Regions from separate parts of the Paenibacillus sp. 1-8 genome, predicted to be linked through region 2. Evidence: a T-box and tRNA genes for the amino acid it is inferred to sense, from the RefSeq annotation. Region 2 holds a T-box; the other regions hold tRNA genes.
The links. The T-box of region 2 lies ahead of leuS (leucine--tRNA ligase). A T-box ahead of a tRNA ligase gene usually reads a tRNA of that ligase, here a tRNA-Leu.
Positions count from the first base shown of each region.

Region 1 (7,572 bases), 2.2 Mb from region 2:
TCAAACTCTACACCTGGTGCTTTATGATAAAAAAACCAACAGTCATTCAACAGTTTGATCTGGCGCCGGTCCTTTTTGTAAAAGGCCCGCATAAGCTGGTTGCTGAGCCATTGAGGCAAGCCAATCTCCTCCTCTGCGTTACATCTGTATGTTTAGCATATGGGGTGGGTGCCTAAAGTGTGCTTATCAATTGGATGGCTTATGAATTGAGGGTTAGACTTTGGACGTTATTTTGTAATATGCTTGGCAGTATGGAGCAAAGGAGGAGAACGTGTAAGGATGGAGTCCAAGTCCCTTAGCAATTCGATGAGCCATTCCATGAGCAATGAAGAGCTTCAGGAGTGGGTGGAGCACATTTCAATGGAGAGTTTTGGCGTACCGTTTCGCCATCGTGCCAGCTTTAATTCGCGTCTGTCTTCCACAGGCGGTCGATATTTTATGAAAAGCCATCATATTGAAATTAATCCGCATCAGCTTGCAGCCTACGGGCGGTCTGAGGTAGAAAAAATTATTAAGCATGAGCTGTGCCATTATCATTTGCATTTGCGCGGGATGGGCTACCAGCATCGAGATGCGGATTTTAAAGCATGGCTGGCCCGTGTAGGAGGGAGCAGGCATTGCCAAACTCTGCCGGGAAGAGCGGAGCAGAAACCGCAGCCCTATCGCTACAAGCTGGTATGCGCCTCATGTAGTCAGGAATACTTGCGGAAGCGTAAAATGAACCCCCAGCGTTACCGCTGCGGCAAATGCGGAGGCAAACTTCGTTTGCTGGCACTTGACGGCACTCCCTGAATCATGGTAAATTAAACGTACTGTATGATAATTTACAGCAATGTTCCCTGATAGCTCAGTTGGTAGAGCACTCGACTGTTAATCGAGTTGTCACAGGTTCGAGTCCTGTTCGGGGAGCCATGGAGAGGTACCCAAGTGGCTATAAGGGGACCCTCTGCTAAGGGGTTAGACTGCGAAAGCGGTGCGAGGGTTCGAATCCCTCTCTCTCCGTTGATTTTTCAGATCAGAAAAAGGACGCTCGTATGCATCGGAATGATGCTTGCGAGCGTCCTTTTTTTGTCTATGAAAGCCTGTGGATTTTCAGTTTACAAGGTCCGCTTCGGGAGTTTATCCAGTATATTTAGAAGAGTATGAGCTACGCCATTCTCTACATTGGTCAGGGTAACTTCAGAACAGACGGCCTTGATGTCGTCTTTTGCATTGCCCATAGCGATGCCTTTACCTGCCATCGTTAGCATCGAAATATCGTTATAGCTGTCTCCTACCGCTGCGGCTTCCTCCATGGAAATACCCAGATGATCTGCAAGATAACGCAGTGCGTTTCCTTTGGAGGCATCCTTATGCTCCACTTCAAAGTTACGGTCCGAGGAAATGACCATGTTCAGGCCGGGGAATTCCCGATAACGCTCGCGCCCCCGGTTCAATTTGGCTTGATCAAAGGAGAAGCACAGCACGTTATAAATCTCCACATCCAGCGGAATGTCTTCATACGAGGGAATACGGGTATGCCCGGTCTGTTCATATTGTTTCTCGGCTGCATGTAGCAAAGTATCCAGCGAAATATCCGGATTGGCGCTTAACAGGCGATCCATTTCAACAGCCAGTAGCTGATGTCCGTTTTGTGGAGAATAAATAGCGCGGTCTGTCATGACCTCATAGTAAAAATCGTTTTCGCGCAGCCAGCTCAACACTTCAAACGTTTCACTCCGGTCCATCGGTGTAGAGGTTAGCTGGCGACGATGTGCATCGTGTATGGTCGCGCCGTTTGCTCCGATGACGGGAGTCACAAGTTCTGCTTCCTCCAGCTTGTTCCAGGCATCATAAGCGGCTCTGCCCGTGGCAATGGTCACCTGAACGCCTTGCTGCTGTGCCTTGCGGATCGCGTCTGCGTTCACCTTGCTTATTTTTGCTTCCTCGTTTAGCAGCGTTCCATCCAAATCAATCGCAAACAGTTTCATTTCTCCATCTCCAGTCTTCTTCTATATATCTCATACTTTTTTCACATTACGGAACAATAATTTCAACATCATGACGGCGAAAAACATCCAGCATAGCCGGGTCCGGCAAACAGTCGGTGATAACGATATCCACCTCGTATAAATCGGCAAAGCGGTAAGGAAGGTTTTTACCAAATTTGGAGTGATCCGCAAGAATGATCACCTGATCGGCCTGTTTCATCATTTGGTGCTTGAGCATACCGTCCTCTTCATGATTAATGCTCAGTCCATGGATAGAAATGCCCCCGATCCCAACAAAAGCTTTGTCTACAAAATAGCGGGACAGGGTAGCAATGGCGGAAGAACCGTAGACAAAACGGTGCTCCTTTTGCAAGCGTCCGCCGAGTAGATGAATCGAAACGCCGTCCTTTTCGGAAAGAACATCAGCCTGATTAATCGAATTGGTAATGACCGAGCACTCCTGTACATGGAGCCTTTCGGCACATGCCTGTACAGTGGTGGAGGAATCGAGAATGATGCGATCTCCGTCTCGAACCATACTGGCAGCTATTTGTCCAATGACTTGCTTTTCCTCGGATACAGTGAGTAGTCTCTCTTTATAGTTTCTGGTTAATTCGTGATCCAGTGTGGGTAGAAGGGCACCGCCACGGGTTCGAATAATTTTCTGGTGCTCCTCTAGCTTTACCAGATCCCTGCGGGCCGTATCTCGTGATACATTAAAAAATTCGCAAATATCATCCACCGAAATACGCTTGTGAAGCTGTAGGTAATCAACAATTTTTAGCATCCGCTCTTCTTGATACATAAAAAGCTCCTCTGTTCAAAATGATTTCGGTATTCTGTAAGTGATTATAAGTAAAGTTAAGTCGTTTTGCAATATAATCTCTTTTTATGCTTCTAATAACGTAAAATAAGTGGATTTACGTAAGTGAAGATGCGATTTAATTCTCGGTAAAATACTTATTTTAAATTTTTTAAAAATATGTATTGTCATTCATTCTTCTATTTGATATACTCTTTCTTGTCGCTAAGTTGGTGTATAAAAATGCGGCCCGTTGGTCAAGCGGTTAAGACACCTCCCTTTCACGGAGGTAACAGGGGTTCGATTCCCCTACGGGTCATTGTTGTCTTTATGGACTACATGTTACATGCTTAAGGGAAATTCCTGAAGTCTGATGGCGGACATCTTGGATGAACAGCATGAGCCATTAGCTCAGTTGGTAGAGCACCTGACTTTTAATCAGGGTGTCGAAGGTTCGAGTCCTTCATGGCTCACCATTTATATTTTATTATGCGGTCGTGGTGGAATGGCAGACACGCTATCTTGAGGGGGTAGTGAGCGTACGCTCGTGGAGGTTCGAGTCCTCTCGACCGCATCAATGGAATGAACGAAAAAGTCTCTCGCGGTAGAGGCTTTTTTTGTTTATGTAATGATACAATAAAATAGTCATAATTATGAAATAATGATTCTATAGTATAATATAACGCCATAATGTTATAGAATGATAAGTATAAACTGATGAAGTGACGGTGAAAAATATGGACACTCAACTGTTGGGAGATATATCAGAAAATATTTTGGGTTTGTTTCCGATTGTGAAGAAGAAATTTTTCACCTTCGGCACGCTCGATATTCCTTTACATTTGTCGCCTAATAACTTTCAAGTATTAATGCTTCTGCGGGAGGTGCGCTTGTCAACGGTATCTGAACTATCCAAACAGCTTAATGTCTCGCGTCCGAACATGACCCCTCTTTTGGACAAGCTGGTGGAGCATGGGTTGGCCGATCGCCAGTCGTGTGACTCGGATCGCAGAGTCGTGAATGTGGCGATTACACAAGAGGGCGATGCTTTTTGTGAGCAGGTATTCAATACCTTTTCCAGTAAAATTCAAGAAAGATTGGTGCTTCTGTCGGAAGAGGATTTATTGCACCTGAGTGAAACTTTGAACGAATTAAAGCAGATTTTTCTTAAAATCGACAACGCTACTCCGTAATTGGTGTAAGCGAACTGACGGAAGGCCGCCGTTTTCTTCGGAAAACAGGCGGTTTTTGTTGCATATTGTGGTATAATGAAAACCAACATACATAATTCGGCAATTTTAACATACGTGATCTTTGAAATGGAAACAGGCAACATGATATCGTTATCTGAGAGCCTGCTAGGGAGGAAGGGACTTCTATGCAATCTATTTACCAACGAATTGAGGAGCTTATCAAGGAACGGGGAATGACGAAAAAGGCGTTCTGCGAGCAGTTGGGTATTAGTACAGGGAATTTTGGTGATTGGAAGAGAGGCAAGACGACACCGGGCACGAATAAGCTCATTGAAATCGCTTCGTTTTTTGATGCCAGTCTGGACTGGATCATGTTGGGGCGGGATGTACAGGGTGAGGTGCTGAAGGAGTCGAAGGACCCTTATTTTTTTGATGCATATGGGCAACTGAATTGCCAGGGAGAGCAGCTTAGTGAAACAGAAAAGGATTTTATAATTGAGTATATTGAATTTACCCGCTTCCGTAAAGAGAAAAAGCAGGAAGATTCAACGACGGAATAAACGGGTGCAGAATATTAAAGTGATGATTACCGAATAAGTATGGTTGCAATGAAGGTTGAAATTTTGGGAATAGTTCAAGAAAAGTAAGGGTGTCGGAGGGGATAATTTTGGGAGACCAAACGATTTATCAGCGAATTGAAGCCTTGATTAAGGATCGGGGAATGACGAAGAAGGCGTTTTGTGAAAAGCTCAAAATCAGCTCGGGGAATCTTGGAGACTGGAGAAGAGGCAAAACAACGCCGGGAACGATGCATTTAATCCAGATTTCGGACTTTTTTAATGTATCGCTGGATTGGTTAATGAAAGGTGTCAAGCCGGGAGAGGGCGTACTTCAGGAGCAGAAGGCTGCTTATTTTTTTGGAGTGATGGGGCCATTGAATTGCCAGGCAGAGGATCTGGATACAGAAGAACAGAATTTCATATTAGAATATGTGGAATTTGCGAAATATCGTAAGCAAAAAGGTGAGAATGACAAAACACAGCCTGAATGATCTTCTCGCTAAAGATCACTCAGGTTGAAAACCTGTAAAACGGACCGGCGGGTTCGATTGACGAGTTTATTTGGGTTGCCGATGTTATAGCGTGCCATATACTTGGGGGACGCTCACATCGTTGGTTTCAGAGTGGTGATGCCTCCTTATAATCGTTATCGTCGATGTTGAGGATTGCAGCAACTTGTTTTCTGTACCTTTGTGCTTTGCGGGTGCCGTGAATCAGATTGGACAAGCGTGAAGGCGGGATGTTATACGTTTCACAAAATGTTTTCTGATCCAGCCGAAGTTCGACAAGCCTTTGTTTGATGGCCCACCCGAAGGAGGTGACAGGCATTTTGTTGTTCAAGTGAAATCGCCCCTTACGGATACTTGCGGAATAATTGGTGTGTTATAATAATCATCAGTAAACATGTTAGAATTAACCATCTAAAACTATGATACACGTTTATACGTGTTTTTACAATCTAAAATACGTAACTAAGATAAATTTATTACTTATTTAAGTGATAAATGGTTTGGATAATCCATCTGGAGCCTGTTAACTGTGAGAAATGTCAATTGTGCTCTAGATAAAAAAAGCACTCTGCCACTGAAAAAAAGTGGTGGGAGTGCTTTTGGCGTTGGTGCTGGAAGGGTGAAAATAGGCATCAGGGGGATGCTGGAGGCGTATAATGGGGCCAGACGAAGGAATCAGTCGAATTTCACCCGCGCGGGTGGTTGCTGCTCATATAGGGTGGCTGCGTAATGTAGGAGTTGGACCAGTGTCTTTGCAGAAGGCGACGCTGAAATGCGGTTGGCTCAGTCTCAGGGGTGTTGAATTGCTTCCATGCGTCTAGAAGCTCGTTGGTCATTCGTTGAATAACAGGATTTTTTTCCTCATAAGGAGGATGGAGTAGTTTGGAAGCATCTTCGACACAGAAGGATACTGCCGCGGCAAGGTAGCCGTGAATGGTTTGCTCTACATCATTTCCAAGAGAAACGTTAATCCAGGTATGAACGGTTGCGAGTGTGCCAATCGCATTGTATTGGATGAGTATAGCTTCGAGTCGATCGAATTCAAGCCAAGGGTACAAAGCCTTAGCGAGCTTGAGCAGGCGTTGGCCGGATAGGCGTGACTCTTTCGTGTGCTGTAGGGAAGAACGCTGGGCGTGCAGCATTTTATCAATAAGAGCGATACGCCAACCATCATTTTGCTGAACAGCGATATAAAGACTTTTGATAGCCATGCCATCGAGGGATGTGAACTGAGGATGCAGATCGGTGCGTGCATAGTGTTCCAGGTCTTGCAGACAGGTTAAACGACCATTTCGAAACAGCTCCTTTAGCCCGTAGGAACGAGTGAAGCCACCGACAGGCAGGGAAGGGTCCAACAGCAATGCGTAGTTCAGCAAACGATTGCCTTTTTGCAAAGCGGTTCGCCTCCTTAGAGTATAGTTTTTATGTTATATTAAGTGACTTTAAAATCGAATTAAGAAAAATTTTAGTGATATTATGTAATATATATTTACACTTATGATGCTTACATGTCAAATTAAATATTTTTATAGCTTTTATATGTTAGTTTATTTAACTTTAAAATAATTATTGTATTTATGTTTACAAATAGAATACAAGGGAGTATAATAAATCTGTTGCCTCGAAACATTGGAATTTGCGGTCGTGGTGGAATGGCAGACACGCTATCTTGAGGGGGTAGTGGGCGTACGCCCGTGGAGGTTCGAGTCCTCTCGACCGCATTACATGCAAGACACAGATAAAAAAGCATCCTGACACGTTTTTTACGTGATTGGATGCTTTTTTTGTTATATCCCTTTTTTTCTAGCCACAGGAGCAGCCGCCTGGATCGGCTGCTTGTGAACGGTGATGAAGTGGCTTGTTAGCTTTGCTACAAGAGCTTCTCGATATCCCCCGCCAGTTTATCTGGAGTTGTCTGTGGGGCGTAGCGCTTAAATACGTTACCTTCGCGTGTAATTAAAAATTTAGTAAAATTCCATTTGATCGCTTTGGAGCCTAATACGCCTGGAGCTGTCCGGGTGAGGTAGCGAAATAAAGGGTGCGCCTGATCGCCATTGACATCTGTTTTGGAAAACATCGGGAACGTAACTCCATAGTTAATCTGGCAAAACTCCGAAATGTCCTCGCTGGAACCCGGCTCTTGCTTGGCAAACTGGTTGCTGGGGAACCCCAGGATTTCAAGACCCTGCTCATGGTATTGGTCATATAGCTCTTGTAGCGCCTTGTATTGGGGGGTTAGCCCGCATTTGCTGGCTGTATTCACGATAAGCAGAACTTTTCCTTCATATGTTGACAACGGAATCTCATTCCCTTGCAGGGTTTGCGCATCATATTCATAAACGGTCATGGTATCCCTCCTTATTTGATATTCCACAATTAAATTGTAAGCAATTTAACGAAGGGTTGCAAGTCTATAATAGATGTAATGCGCCGTCTGCGACTGTAAAATCGTATTTTGTCCAAAACGGAAAATTGCACTGCAAATGGGGTGAATTGGCGCTGTTTCTCATCGTAAAACAGGCTCAATCGGCGTTTATC
Region 1 is NZ_CM149995.1:1,377,589-1,385,160, forward strand. It holds gene cmpA (cortex morphogenetic protein CmpA) at 1-119, opposite strand, end outside; gene AC0WRU_RS06350 (SprT family protein) at 280-792, shown strand; tRNA gene AC0WRU_RS06355 (tRNA-Asn) at 837-912, shown strand; tRNA gene AC0WRU_RS06360 (tRNA-Ser) at 914-1,002, shown strand; gene AC0WRU_RS06365 (Cof-type HAD-IIB family hydrolase) at 1,098-1,970, opposite strand; gene AC0WRU_RS06370 (DeoR/GlpR family DNA-binding transcription regulator) at 2,017-2,775, opposite strand; tRNA gene AC0WRU_RS06375 (tRNA-Glu) at 3,020-3,091, shown strand; tRNA gene AC0WRU_RS06380 (tRNA-Lys) at 3,173-3,248, shown strand; tRNA gene AC0WRU_RS06385 (tRNA-Leu) at 3,264-3,346, shown strand; gene AC0WRU_RS06390 (MarR family winged helix-turn-helix transcriptional regulator) at 3,510-3,965, shown strand; gene AC0WRU_RS06395 (helix-turn-helix domain-containing protein) at 4,151-4,525, shown strand; gene AC0WRU_RS06400 (helix-turn-helix domain-containing protein) at 4,633-5,016, shown strand; gene AC0WRU_RS06405 (hypothetical protein) at 5,144-5,365, opposite strand; gene AC0WRU_RS06410 (urease accessory protein UreF) at 5,721-6,428, opposite strand; tRNA gene AC0WRU_RS06415 (tRNA-Leu) at 6,673-6,755, shown strand; gene AC0WRU_RS06420 (glutathione peroxidase) at 6,905-7,381, opposite strand.
Region 1: it has a tRNA-Leu gene. The T-box ahead of leuS (leucine--tRNA ligase) is inferred to sense a tRNA for this amino acid. The anticodon was not compared.

Region 2 (7,572 bases):
AATCACCGGAATCGGCTCGCCCCAATAGCGTTGACGGCTGAACAGCCAGTCGCGCAAGCGGTACGTTACTTTGCCTTGCCCTTTACCCTCGGCTTCCAGCCATTCAATCATCTTCGGAATTGCTTCCTCATTCGTAAGTCCATTCAGCGGACCTGAATTGACGTGCGGACCATCCTCGGTGTATGGCTCTTTAGCCACGTCCCCACCTTGGACAACCTCAATGATATTCAGCCCGAATTGCTTCGCAAATTCCCAGTCACGTGTATCGTGACCAGGCACAGCCATAATCGCGCCTGTTCCGTAGCCAGCCAGCACATAGTCGGCGATCCAGATCGGCAGCTTTTCACCGTTCACCGGATTCACCGCGTAAGCGCCTGTGAAGACACCCGTTTTATCCTTCGCCAAATCCGTGCGCTCCAGATCGCTTTTACGGGCAGCTTGTTCACGGTATTGATTGACGGCATCCTTTTGCTCAGGTGTAGTGATAACATCCACCAATTCCTGCTCAGGAGCCAGCACACAGTAGCTTGCGCCGAACAGCGTATCCGGGCGGGTTGTAAATACCGTCAGTTGCTTGTCATGGCCTTCAATTGGAAAATGAACCTCTGCCCCGGTAGACTTGCCGATCCAGTTCCGCTGCATATCCTTAATGCTTTCGGACCAATCCAGCTCCTCCAAATCGTCCAGCAGACGATCCGCATATTCCGTTATTTTCAGCATCCATTGACGCATGGGTTTGCGGATAACCGGATGACCGCCACGCTCACTCTTGCCGTCAATTACTTCTTCATTCGCCAACACCGTTCCCAATGCAGGACACCAGTTCACAGGCACTTCAGCTACATAAGCAAGACCGCGCTTGTACAGCTGGATGAAAATCCACTGTGTCCATTTGTAATAATCGGGGTCTGTTGTGCTGATTTCACGATCCCAGTCGTATGAAAAGCCAAGCGATTTGATTTGACGGCGGAAGTTATTAACATTTTTCACCGTAATTTCACGTGGATGCTCTCCCGTATCCAGCGCATGCTGCTCGGCAGGCAGACCGAAGGCGTCCCAACCCATCGGATGCAGTACGTTGTAGCCGCGCATTCTTTTATACCGTGAGACAATATCCGTTGCCGTATATCCTTCCGGGTGGCCTACATGCAGACCAGCTCCAGACGGGTACGGGAACATATCCAAAGCATAAAACTTCGGTTTGCCCGGCTCTTCCCCGGTACGGAACGTTTTGTTCTCATCCCAATATTTCTGCCATTTTGGTTCAATACTTTGCGGTTGATAGCCGTGCTTCGGCTGTGTGTCTGTCATTGTCATTTCCTCCTCAAACGGTATGCAACAAAAAAACCTCTGCATCCCGTAGCGTGTCAGCGCTAGGGACGAGAGGTTATATTCCCGTGGTACCACCCTAGTTAGCAGAAAGCGTTCTTCGCCTTCTACTCCCTTTGCACCTGATAACGGAGGTGATCCGATGCGGGTTAATAACAGGGTACAAGCACCTGTATAGGGCATTCCTGCGTTGGGCGCATATCTCCGAGGCGAGTTCACTTTGCACTGTCAACCGGCTTGCACCATCCGCCGGCTCTCTACATGTCCAGACAAAACTACTATTCCTCATCAGCGATTGTTTAACCGTTAATAATGGCACTATTATATTGAAAACCGCGAAAAAAGTCAAATAAGGACTACATTTGGTGCTAAACACCAGCTTCATTCGTTTGCTACATGACACACGAAGGCAAATGTTTTATAATTAGCTCCGAGCCAGATTGAGATGAGTTGAGATGAGAAAGGTGAGCTGAGACATGGCACAAATTAAAATTTACGGAATAAAAGAAGCCCTGAATCCGATCAAGGAGCAACTTTCAGATGTGATCCACTCCGCCGTGGTGGATGCGTTCCAATATCCCCCCGACAAAAGGTTTCATCGTTTTTTTCCTATGAATCAGGAAGACTTCATATTTGCCCACGATCGCTCGGAGGCATACACCATTATTGAAATTAGTGTGTTTGAAGGCAGAACAACAGAGGCTAAAAAGCACCTTATCCAGCTGCTATTCCAAAGAATTAACGATTTAGGCATTGCCCCGCAGGATCTTGAAATTACTATATTCGAGACACCGAAACAGAATTGGGGCATTCGCGGTGTACCGGGTGATGAACTTCAACTGAACTATAAAGTAAACATATAATTTCAAAGCTCTTATGCAAAAAGACGCCCTTCATGTCATCATGAAAAGCGTCTTTCTTTTTCCCATATTCGCTTGATGAAGCTTCGCTATTTTACAGCAACATAAAATAATCTGGCCGCGTCATCTACTGCTTCTACCCAGTCAAAGTCCGCATATACTTTCACATCGCGAAAACCGGCTTTGGACAATTCCGTTTTCATCCAGTCCGGGTCATAGGCACGTTGCACATGAATTTCCTCGAACCGCTGGTATACATCGCGCCCTTCATTTTCTGCTCTCGCAAAAATGCTGAGATGATGCTCAATTTCACAGCGTGGAGCATCCAACGCACAAGTCCAAATATATGAAATGGAGCGCTCATCCAGTACAAAGGGCTGCTCTTCATCATAACGCACAAACGTCTGGGGATGGTGTACATCGAACAGAAAGGTTCCGCCAGGCTTAAGACCGGCATACGTTCTGCGAAAAGTAGCAGCAATGTCCTCTTCCTCCAGCAAATAATTCAGACAATCGCAAAAAGAAATGACAGAATCCACAGGCTCCGGTAAATTCCATTCCCGCATATCCTGCTCTACCCAGCGGATACTACCCTCACGGAACAAACGCTGTCCTTGCGTAGTCGTTTCCATTTTGCGACGGGCTACTGCCAGCATATCTGAAGACAAGTCGATGCCAGCCACCTCGAAGCCCGAGTTGACCAGTGGAATCGTAATGGAGCCCGTCCCACAGCCCAGCTCTGCCACCGTATGCGGCATACCATGCTGATCCCAGGCCTGCCGAGCGAAACGCAGCCAGTCCGGGTACGGCATGTCCTGCATCAGCTCATCATACACATAGGCAAACTTCCGGTAAGAAGCCATCTTTATTCCCCATTCCCGTCCTTCGGTTCAGGCATTTTCTCCACCAGGTAGGTCCAGTTTTCCTTTTGTGTAACCAGCCCTTCCTTCATCAGCTTGCCCATCGCACGCTTGAAGGCGGATTTACTGATACCGAACCGTTGCTTAATAATATCCGGCGGCGTTGCGTCGGAATAAGGCATACCGCCACCCGGGCGCTCTTTCAGAAAGGCAATTAGCCGATCTGCATCCTCATCACGGCCCACTTCCTTGCGCGGTGACATTGCCAGATTCACCCGACCGTCTTCACGAACCAGTGTGACCCGTACCTTCACCTCTTCACCCAAACGAAGCATCCGGTTGCGTTCCGAGGAGTGGATCATGCCAATCGCGCCAAAACCAAGCACGCCTCCGTCTACCAGGACGAACGTACCCATCTGAAGCGGCTTATACACTGTCGCCTGTACCCATGTATTTAGCCATGAATCAGGTGCATGGAAGGACAACGGAGCCAGCTCCTGCTCACCCGCCAGCTTCGCCCGCAGTCTGCCCTGCTTATCATGCTCCATGATAGCATACACATAGTCGCCCACCTGAGGATGCAAATCCCGGTTCTCAGGCAACTCACGAATCGGCAGCAGCAATTGACGACCCAATCCCATTTCCAGAAAACAACCCAGACGCGGATGCACATCCGCCACCTGTAGCTTTGCCAGTTCGCTCAGTGACAGGAACGGTTTTTTCATAGTAGCGGCCAAACGGTCCTCTGTATCGTGAAAAATAAATACTTCCAGCCGTTCTCCAACTTCGATCTCACGTGTCAATTCTGTATAATGGAGCAGTACATCCTGATCGCCGACTGTGAGAAAGTAGCCGAAGGGGGATACCTCACGATCTACCATAATCGTGACATAAGTACCAGCAATCAGATTCATACCTTCTCCACGACCTTAGCATCCGACCAAAGTCTTTCAATGTTATAATATTCGCGCTCGTCACGATGGAAGACATGCACTACGACATCACCCAAGTCCATCAGAACCCAGCGACCGGAATCCATTCCTTCGATCCCTTTGATTGTCGTACCTTCATCATGAGCACGTTTGCGAATTTCCGTCACAATCGCCTGTACCTGGGTATCCGAATTACCGTGACAGATTACAAAATAATCCGCGACAAGAGATACGCCCCGCAAGTCAAGGGCTACAATATTCATGGCCTTCTTATCTTCAGCGGCCTCAACCGTAATTTGCATTAATTTCTCATTAGTTATGGTCATTCATGAACCTCCGATTTTCTCTGTTTAAGTTGTTGAATCAGATCATTTCGCGACAGTACCGTCAGCGGAAAAATAACCTTTTTCTTCTCCAGCAGCAGTGAAATCGTGGAATCAAATCCAGCGACAAGACCCTGCTCCAAACTTTTTTTCGCCTGCTTGCGGATATGCTCGACCCCGGGGAAATCCCGTCCCGGCTCGATGTAATCAGCTAGACACACGACTTTGTCCAGCAAACTCATACCCACACGCCCTGAGGTGTGCCAGCGAATGGCATTCCGTATTTCAAGGTCTTCCACCCCGTAGTCTCTAGAGGCAACGCAATATCCTACCTCAGAATGCCACAGTTGCTTGTCATGCTGTAAAAGCTCCTGGTCACATTCAGGATGATTGCGAATTATTTCCTCCATCTGCTGAACGGGCCAATATTTCGCTACATCATGCAAAATAGCCGCCAATTCGGCCTTATCCGGGTCCGCGCCATACCGCTTGGCAAGCTCCACCGAGGTATGCATGACCCCCAGGGTGTGCTTCCAGCGTTTTTCAGGCATTTGACCGGATATAGCCTCCATCAATTGCTCACGGCTGTACTTCATACAAACCGCCCCTTGTAATGTAGTCATGCACACGATCAGGCACAAGATAGCGAATGGTGCGCCCTTCCGCAACACGTTCCCGAATATCCGTCGAAGAAATATCCACCACTGGCATATCCGCCAGCAGCACCTTGTTCTGCAAATAATGCGGCAGTTCATTCAGCGCAAGCTGGAAACCGGGACGCCGGACACCGATAAAACAAATTCGCTGTGCCAGCTCCTCAATCCCCTGCCAATGAGGTAAGTAATTCACCATATCCGCGCCGATGATAAAATAAAAATCCACAGCAGGATGCAGCTCCTGAAGCTCTTTGATCGTGTCAATAGTATAAGATACCCCACCGCGAAGCACTTCAATATCCAATACTTCAAAAGCAGAATGGCCCGCCACCGCTTCACTCGTCATCTCCAGCCGCTCCGTGCCGCTCGCCCCCGCCTGATGCTTGTGCGGAGGGATATGGGAAGGCATGAACCATACATGGTCCAGCGCATAGGCATCCCTTGCCGCTTCTCCAGCCAGCAGATGTCCAATATGAATCGGGTCAAATGTACCGCCCATAATACCGATTTTCATAGTCTTCTCCCCGCGTGCTTATCCTCTAGGCAACTCGATTTGCTTGTTATCACGGGATTCCTTGTACAAAATAATCGTGCTCCCAATGAGCTGTACAAGCTCGGAACCTGTTTCCGTAGCCAGCTCTTCCGCAATTTCATGCTTGTCATCCAGACAGTTGTTCAAAATCTGCACCTTCATCAGCTCGCGCTTTTCAATCGCATCGTTAATGTGACGCATAAGATGCTCGTTCGTACCGTTTTTCCCTACTTGAAAAACCGGGTCCAGATGATGCGCCATTGAGCGCAAATACCTTTTTTGTTTACCTGTTAACATGTATACTTAACTCCTTCATAACCACATATGCCATGTGGCAATTCCATAATTTTAGTGTAAAATCCGACTTACGACAGGCTTCTCAGCACAGCCGCTCTCATTTCGTCTACAGCAGGGGCTACGCCCATAAAATACTCAAAAGCCACCGCTCCCTGATACACGAACATGCCCAAGCCTCCATGCACGGTGCAGCCGCGCTGTTCACGGCTTTCGCACAAAAATCTCGTTTCCAGCGGGTTGTAGATCAAATCACTCACAATGATTCCTTCTGGAATCAGACTCGTTTTTAGCGGAAGCTCGTCGGACAGAGGAGACATTCCTACCGAGGTCGTATTGATCAGCACATCCACCGATGCAAGCACGCTCTCCGCTTCATCGTTAGAATAGCCCGTCACAGGGATCGCTTCCGTCGTCCACTCCAGTGCCAGCTGCTCGGCCTTATCGCGTGTCCGATTCAGAATAATGACCGATTCCGGCTGTTCCTTCAGTAACGCATGAATCACACCTCTGGCAGCACCTCCGGCTCCGATCACCGCGATTCTTGTACCTTTCAGCTTGACCGAAGTCTCTTCTTTGAGGGAACGCACGTAGCCGATCCCGTCCGTATTGTAACCCTTAAGACGTCCATTGTCGTTCACAATCGTGTTAACAGCGCCGATGAGTCTGGCTCCTTCATCAATCTCATCCAAATATTTCATAACTTCAACTTTATGAGGAATCGTCACATTGACTCCGCGGAAATGCAGAGCACGAATCCCCTTCATGGCGTCCTCCAGTTGATCGGGCTTGACGTGAAGAGGAACAAAATCTCCCTCTATCCCCGCTGCCTTTAAAGCTACTTTATGCATGAGAGGCGATTTGGAGTGCTTGATCGGATCACCCAATACGCCCAATAATACAAGACCTTGTTCGGTCACTCCAGACTCCCCGCTGCTCATCGTCGTTCTCCCCCATATTGCAAAATATTAGGCCGCACAAATACATGAACGGCGGCAGGAACCTGAATCTGTTCCTTGCCGCCCTATCACATGGTTCAACATCCGTTAAATCAACGAAGGCCGTAAAAGGACACGGATTCCCCGAGGAGCATGAACCGCTACCAAAGCCCCGTTCTCACTATTGACCCTGATCCATCCCAGACCGGAGATATAAATATCCGATTGAGATTTACGGGGAACGCGGAACTCATGTCTTGTCCATTCCGGCATATCTGCCAACTGATCACGTGTCGGCGGTGACAACAGTTCTCCGGCATGATCTTTGAACAGTTGATCCGCCCGCTCCAGCTTGGTACGATGAATTTTAAGGCCACCATTGATGTAGCAGGTGAACGATTGGTGTTGCCCCTCTACAAAATCAAACCGTGCCATCCCACCGAAAAACAGCGTTTGTCCAGGGTCTAACTGATAAGCAGCTGGTTTCAGCGGCTTGTCCGGCATAATAGCGCCCAAATCCTGCCGGGACACGATTTCACTGAAACGCCAAGGATACACAATCCCCGGTGTATCAATAATATGCTTGCCGTCGTCAAGCGGAATATTCACCATATCCAGCGTCGTTCCCGGGTAGCGGGATGTTGTTAACTCCTGCTCCATATCGCTATGATCACGGATCAAACGGTTAATGAGCGTGGATTTACCAACATTTGTTGCACCGACCACATACACATCCCGATTGCCGCGCAGTTCGGATACTACATCCAGCAGACGATCAAAGCCCTGATTTTTTTTTGCCGAGCACAGAACGATATCCGCCGTACGAAGTCCTTGCTCCTTAGCCTGTT
Region 2 is NZ_CM149995.1:3,620,659-3,628,230, forward strand. It holds gene leuS (leucine--tRNA ligase) at 1-1,311, opposite strand, end outside; T-box leader at 1,373-1,630, opposite strand; gene AC0WRU_RS16575 (tautomerase family protein) at 1,806-2,192, shown strand; gene AC0WRU_RS16580 (class I SAM-dependent DNA methyltransferase) at 2,279-3,052, opposite strand; gene AC0WRU_RS16585 (CvfB family protein) at 3,055-3,963, opposite strand; gene rsfS (ribosome silencing factor) at 3,960-4,307, opposite strand; gene yqeK (bis(5'-nucleosyl)-tetraphosphatase (symmetrical) YqeK) at 4,304-4,900, opposite strand; gene nadD (nicotinate-nucleotide adenylyltransferase) at 4,884-5,474, opposite strand; gene yhbY (ribosome assembly RNA-binding protein YhbY) at 5,493-5,789, opposite strand; gene aroE (shikimate dehydrogenase) at 5,858-6,727, opposite strand; gene yqeH (ribosome biogenesis GTPase YqeH) at 6,833-7,572, opposite strand, start outside.

Region 3 (7,572 bases), 1.8 Mb from region 2:
TTTTTGATTTTTATACGTGCCTTTGTATGTATCCAATACAACAGCAGGCATTAAATAATGATTAACTATTTGGTAAGTTACATAAATTTAATTAGTCTACCTTACAACTTCAGAAGAGATTTTATAGTCAAATATATGTCCTCCAGGTTGAAGTCCTAACGCATTGACGGTCAAGTAGTAGTCCTTACCTTTTTCAAGATCTGCGTTTAAAAAATATTGACCGTTTCTTGATCTTTTAACCTTTTGACCATTACTATCGTAAAGAGTTAGTTCCAACCAAGAATCAGGATATCTGTCGCCCTGAATAGTAAATTGAACATTGTTCGATTCAAAAGCCTTAATTGTATATACATCGTAGTTTTCCCACATCCCCTGCTTCTCTTCACCGAGGGTTCCAATGACAGCATCACCTATAAAATAATAGTTAGGTTCTTCAAAACTATTATTTGGCTCCTGTTCATGATATTCAAGTAAGGAGGTGAGATTTGATTCCTTTGCTACTGGTGCAGAATCTGCATCTTCAGCAAAAGCGGCACCTGCAGAAGTGCTTAGCAAAAGTGTAAGACCTAATGAAGCTAACAGTGTTTTTTTCATGAATAAACGTCCTCTCTTATTTTGGGGTTTATATTCATTTATATGAATATATTAGTAATTGCTTCCTGAATTATTGTATACTATTTACCAGTAAATTGGAACAATAAAAAGGAATATTTATCAATAAAATAAATATAATAGAACATTTTGTTACAAAGGTGTATTTTTTCATCCCTCAGAAGTAAAATCTAAGGAAGTTCTGTAGAAAAGGAATGAAGTATGTACTAACTGCTCAAAATGGAATACATAATTCGGAATATATATGTTGAGTAGCGTGATATTTGAGGACTTATTGTTGAAACAGGCGAAGGGGATAAGCAGCTTCGCCTCACTTGTTATAGAAAGGTAAGGAGAAGCGATAGTTTGTTTTAGTAGTCAGCACACGCAAGCAATGGGTTTAATGAATTTTCATTATTTTCATAAAACCCACTCGCGCGATCATAAACACTACATATTGTGGTTTTTTATGGGTTTTGTTAGAAAGCTTTTTTGCTGGAAAACAGGTGAATTTCTTGGCTGCCAACATTTATGATATACTCATTGGATTGGAAACCTATTTGAATGTTAAATGGATAAATCATGTGGAAAGATAGACAGAGGTGAAATGAACATGTTCGACCCGACGGTTTTTGATAATTTAAAGGTAGCTATGGAAAATGCAGTATACGATCTGGATAGTCTGGATTCACGTATTGAAATCACGCAACGGATCGACCGATTGGAAATGTCCGTGATGTCGCGTGAATTCGCTATACAGTTCAGGCTGACAGAACGACCCGGTGTGACAGCAGAAATTCGCTTAAAGGCAGATTTAAACAACCTGGCTGCGGAAATTTTGGAGATCGAAGATCAAATCCCCGGATGTGTGCTGCTGCTCAGCTTCTATATGGAGGTTCGTGAGGTTGAAACACAATGTAGCCAGATTGAAGATATATTGACGCAGATTTGGAAGCCGGATCTTAAGCCGGTCCAAACGCTCAGCTTTGTTCACGGGGAGAAGGCAGCTACATACCAAAATAAGATTGAGCTTCAATTTTCCAGACAAATTAATGAAGATCAGATGGAGGATATCCCGGAGCTATTGGAGCATATTTTGCTGACGCTTACGGAATTACACAAGGCATGAAAATTGATTTCAACAATTTGGTCGGATTGAATTGAACTGGAAAGGGAAGTTAGAATTAAAGGAGCAGGGAATATAAAATGAATGAACTTGAATTCTCACAAGTGTATGCGATTATGGAAGCCTCTTTTCCTGAAACGGAATGTAGAATCTTTGCGTCGCAAAAGGCTCTGCTAAATCATCCTTGTTATCACTTAATCACTGAAAAGGATGAGCAAGGGCATACGATCGCTTTTCTGGCAGGCTGGGAATTTACACACTTTCGGTTTGTAGAGCATATTGCGGTAGATCAGGCTATACGTGGTGGCGGGTTAGGTAAAAAGCTCATGAGCAGATTTATTACACAGTCCGATAAACCGGTAGTGCTGGAGGTTGAGCCACCTGAGGATGAATGGACTCGGAGAAGAATTGGTTTTTACGAACGCTTGGGATTCCATCTCAACGATTTTGAGTATGTACAGCCTCCTTTGAGGGAAGGGCAGTCCGATCTGAGGCTTCAAATTATGAGTTATCCGTGTGCGCTGACAGAGCAGGATTTTGCTCCATTTAGACAAATTTTATATACCGAGGTTTACGGGCTGAAATGAGAGAACATATTTAATTAGTGTATATAAAAATGAAACAAGGCTCTGTTTTTGCCGTATTCATACGGGAGCAGAGCCTTGTTTCATTGAGACAGCGTAACTTAATGATGGCTATGTCTTGTCCAAACCATTAGAAATTCCTTTTCATTCGTTTCGGGATCAACGGATTCCTCTTGAATGATAAAGCCATTTTTGGTGTAAAAGTTAAATGCCTTCGTGTTGGACTGGTATACTTTCAATTGGATCTGATCATATTGCTTCTTAACCCATTCTAGTAGTAACTTGCCATAGCCTTTTCGTTGGGAACCTACTCGTATAAATAAGGCCGCCAAATATCCATCTATCATGGAAACGAAGCCACCAATAGTGTGATCGTCCTGTATAATAACGTAGTTTTGAGCTAGAGGAAGGTATTTGTCCTCCATTTGTCCAACCTGTGATGTCCAATATTGTGGATCAATAAAATGATGGGCCTCTATGGAAGCTTCCAGCCATATAGCGGTTAATTCTTTAAACTCTTCCACTTTCCCTGGTCGAATAGACATAGAGTGACCTCTTTTCCCAGTATATAATTTGGTTACGATAGTATGATGTTTAACATAAAAAAGACCGTCCGTAGACGGCCTTTTTACCCGTGGCGCTTATTTAAAGCTTTGATCCGTATCCCGCGCCTCCGTCATCTCTGAGAATTAGAGAATAACGTACCGGGTAAGGGATACGCTCAACATGTGATTACTAATGTTGACGCACCTCCTTTCCTGATGCGTTCATCTTACCATATATGGTGTGTGACATCCAGTTATTTTCGTATGTTTTCAGGAAAAATTTATAGAGAATATTATATAAAAATAACTTGATTTTATGGTTCATGGGAGATATAATCTTAATTACGATGATTGAAAAACATCGTATGAATACATAATATGCGGTCGTGGCGGAATTGGCAGACGCGCACGGTTCAGGTCCGTGTGGGCTAACCCCCCGTGGAGGTTCGAGTCCTCTCGACCGCATCTTACCCTAACAATTACAGGTTCTTGGATTGGCTGGATGCCACCAAGAGCCTGTTTTCATATGGTCAAGAAGCTCCGTGTGTTGCTCATCTCCTGGTGAACGGCATTTATGGCCATGTTATCAGAAATAAATAATCATTCTATTTACTGGAATATATATTTAATATAGTCTTTTGCACTCTGATCAATTTCTTCATCGCTCGCTTGAAATGAGGCTCCAAAGACAGCGAAATAGGGTAATGATATTGCACCAACATGTACTGCGCTAGCTTTAAAAGGTGTTATAACTTCATCTACAGTAAACGTAACGGAACCAGTAGGTAAATAATTTTCTTTTTTATCGCCAATGGACACTGCTATCCCTAGCTTCTTTCCTTTTAGCTTATTACCTTTTGAACCATAAGCCCATCCATGAGTAAAGACATCATCCATCCATTTTTTTAATAAAGGCGGGTAACTATACCAATATAAAGGGAATTGAAATATTACATTGTTGTATGCTTCAAGTAACTTTTGCTCTTTCAAGACATCAATGCTCCAGTTTGGATACTCTTTATAAATCTCATGAATTGTAATTTCATGGGTATATTGAAGCAATTCTTGTTTCCATCTTTGATTTACTCTAGAATCTTCAATATTCGGATGAGCTAAAATCACAAGAGTTTTCATAATAAATCACCTTTCTTGCGTAACATATTTTGCTTTTTGTAGATACTTATATTATTATTCTGTACGCTTCAAAAAAAGTAAATACACACAATAAAGTAATATAGTTACTTGAAAGTGTGCATTGGACTTAGAGTGAAGATATGCGATTATAAAAATAATTAGATAAGCTTTGTTATTTTTGGCGTTGAAGAGGTGGTACTATGAAACAATATAATTTAGGCATAGAAGCAACACTTGAGATCATCGGAGGTAAATGGAAATCATTAATCATATGTTTATTAATGTCTGGTAGAAAAAGGACAAGTGAATTACAGCGTAGTATTCCAGGCATTTCTCAAAAGGTTCTTATACAGCAACTTCGCGAACTTGAAAAGGATGGTATCATAGGCAGGCATGTGTATAATCAAATGCCTCCAAAAGTGGAGTATTATATAACGGAATATGGAATTACAGCAAATGAAATTATTGACTTAATGTGTTCTTGGGGTAGAGCTAATATCAAAATAAGACAACAGCAAGGAGAAGATGTGATGTTGTTAGAAAATGATTCAAAATGAATAGTTGAGTAAAAGAGCGTTGTAGACTGTGATGTTTACGGCGGTTTTCTTTTTTTTCGTAGAGTTGGCAGTTTCGGGATATCTGTTGTAGCAGCATATTCCTCAGTTACCTTCAAGTACTATGCTTTGTGTTGAGCCGCAAGCTAGTTTACTATATAGTTATGACTGGACCATTCCATCTATATTAAATCAATGTCTAAGTAGGGGGACCCTTGCAATGATTATTAAACCGAAAATCCGTGGTTTCATCTGTACGACTGCGCATCCCGGAGGATGTGCGGCTCATGTCAATCGTCAGATCGACTACATTAAAGACAGCACGTCAATACAAGGAGCTAAAAAGGTCCTTGTAATCGGAGCATCTACTGGATATGGGCTTGCTTCCCGTATTGCTGCGAGCTTCGGTATGGGGGCGGATACCATAGGTGTATCCTATGAACGTCCCGCTTCAGAGGGGCGCACGGCTTCAGCAGGCTGGTACAACACGGTAGCCTTTGAAAGAGCGGCCAGAGCGGCGGGCTACATAGCAGAAAGCATTAATGGAGACGCTTTTTCCCATGAAATCAAGCAGGAGACGTTGAAACTGGTTAAGGAAAAGCTGGGCAAGGTAGATCTGATTGTGTATAGTGTCGCCTCACCACGACGGACGCATCCCGATACGGGTGAAACCTTCAACTCCGTTCTCAAGCCCATCGGGCAGCCTTTTTCTAATAAAACGGTGAATACCAATACAGGTGTCGTATCGGAGATTACGCTGGAACCGGCAACGGAGGAGGAAATCGAAAATACGATAACGGTAATGGGGGGCGAAGATTGGTCCTTATGGCTAAAAGCGCTGGAAGAAGCGGATCTGCTGGCTGAAGGGGTAACCACACTGGCTTACTCATATATTGGCCCAGAGATCACGGAGGCCATTTACCGTAAAGGAACCATTGGCCAAGCCAAAAATGATTTGGAAGCCACAGCCCATACCTTAACGAAGCAACTGGAGCGTTATCATGGTAAAGCTTACGTTTCTGTAAATAAAGCTTTGGTTACACAGTCCAGCTCGGCTATTCCAGTTGTACCTCTGTATATTTCTTTGCTGTTTAAGGTTATGAAGGAAAAGGGTTTGCATGAGGGCTGTATCGAGCAAGCGCAGCGTCTATTCGGGAAGCTATATAGTGAAGCCACAGTGGAAACCGATGAGGAAGGACGCATTCGTCTGGACAATTGGGAAATGAGGGCGGATGTCCAGCAGGCTGTCCAAGAGGCTTGGTCCGGGATTACTACAGAAAACGTGTCTGAACGGGGCGACCTCGAACAATATCGTCTGGACTTCCTTCAATTATTTGGATTCGGGTTTGATGAAATTGATTATGATTTGGACGTAAATCCAGATATTCAGTAGCATCGTGGCTAATCGCGAATTGTACGGCAAACATAATAAAAACGGGCACTTACAAGCGAAATAAATGGCTTGTGGTGCCCGTTTTTTTATATGTTTGGCAAATGTATATAAGCTGAACTAAAAAAGGTACATGGAAAACGAAGTAGGCGGAATGGTGCTGTATAAGCGAAGCACCATCCGTCTGCGAAGTGACACTAAGGTAACTTTTAAGTTCGGCTTATATAGTGTTCTTGTTTCAGCAGTTGAAACTATTGGGGATCTGACGTAGATACCGATTTGTAATGAAGCAGACGAAAAACAGCGATGGTAATCATGATCCCGGCAACGCCGAAGACAGATACGGAGGTCAAAGCCTGATAGGCCTGCCAGCCGAATAAAAAAGCGATACCACTGCCAAAGGTTGTGCCTGCCAGTAAACCGAGTGCGCAAGCGATGTCTGTTCTGAATTTCATAAGTATTTTTCCTTTCGGAATCAGGATTTGAAAAGCAACATGTACTTTTCATCTGGACTTGGACAGGAACTTGTGCGTACAATTAAATAGAAATCGTTTTCAAAGGCAATCTTGTTATCATTATGGATCATTCTTGTGCAAATTATTCCTTTTCAGGAGGTAGATGAAATGAATATGAATGAGCAGATCAAGCAGTGGAACGAAGAGGCACATGAAAATAACACCGACCACCCTTACCGAAAGGTTGAATTGCTAATTGAGGTGCGTGATGGGGCGCTTGAAGCCATCGTCCCCTATCTGAAGCAACGGAATTACCGTCATGTGACGCTGGTAGAGGATGAACATACTTCTGCGGCGGCAGGGGAAAAGGTGGCACAACTCATACGTGACGGAGGTTTGGTGGTCGATGTGGTTCGGTTGCCTCCCAATGCTGTGGGGGATGTGATTGCAGATGAGAGTTATATCGTGAAAGTGTTGTTGGGCGTGACAGATGAGAGTCAGGCTGTACTGGCCGTAGGCTCTGGCACTATTCATGATCTGGTTCGCTTCGCATGCTATAAAATGAACCGCCCGTTCCTGTCGGTGCCGACGGCCGCTTCTGTGGATGGATTTACATCGGCAGGCGCGCCGTTGATTGTGGGCGGCAGCAAGCAGACATTTCAGGCTGTTCCGCCGGAAGCGATCTTTGCTGATCTATCCGTACTGGCGAGTGCGCCACAAGCGATGACTGCCGCAGGCTTTGGCGATATGCTCGGCAAATTCACCTCATTAGCCGATTGGCATGTGTCCAGGGATTTGGGAGACGAACCCTATTCGCCCCTAGCTAATCGAATCACGGAGGAAGCGCTGCGGGCCTGTGTAGAGCATGTTGATGAGATTGCAGCGGGTTGTCAGGCAGGTGTCGAGGTGCTGATGAACGCGCTGATCGCATCCGGCATTTCCATGCTGATGATTGATCATTCCCGTCCGGCATCGGGTGGAGAGCACCACATTTCCCACCGAATTGAAATGGATTTTATTGCGGAGGGGCGCAAGCAAATTTTGCACGGTGCCAAAGTGGGCGTAGCTTCCGCTTTGCTGGCGGACTTGTACAGGGATCTGGCTGCCAGCCAAGATGTGGATGCTTTTAAGGTATACCGAACCTTGCCAACGTCGGAGCAGATGCGTGCATGGCTGGCTCAGGTAGGTGGCCC
Region 3 is NZ_CM149995.1:1,778,226-1,785,797, forward strand. It holds gene AC0WRU_RS08265 (hypothetical protein) at 97-594, opposite strand; gene AC0WRU_RS08270 (hypothetical protein) at 1,205-1,720, shown strand; gene AC0WRU_RS08275 (GNAT family N-acetyltransferase) at 1,798-2,304, shown strand; gene AC0WRU_RS08280 (N-acetyltransferase) at 2,403-2,846, opposite strand; tRNA gene AC0WRU_RS08285 (tRNA-Leu) at 3,227-3,311, shown strand; gene AC0WRU_RS08290 (NAD(P)H-dependent oxidoreductase) at 3,456-3,980, opposite strand; gene AC0WRU_RS08295 (winged helix-turn-helix transcriptional regulator) at 4,181-4,537, shown strand; gene fabV (enoyl-ACP reductase FabV) at 4,755-5,927, shown strand; gene AC0WRU_RS08305 (hypothetical protein) at 6,176-6,379, opposite strand; gene AC0WRU_RS08310 (sn-glycerol-1-phosphate dehydrogenase) at 6,548-7,572, shown strand, end outside.
Region 3: it has a tRNA-Leu gene. The T-box ahead of leuS (leucine--tRNA ligase) is inferred to sense a tRNA for this amino acid. The anticodon was not compared.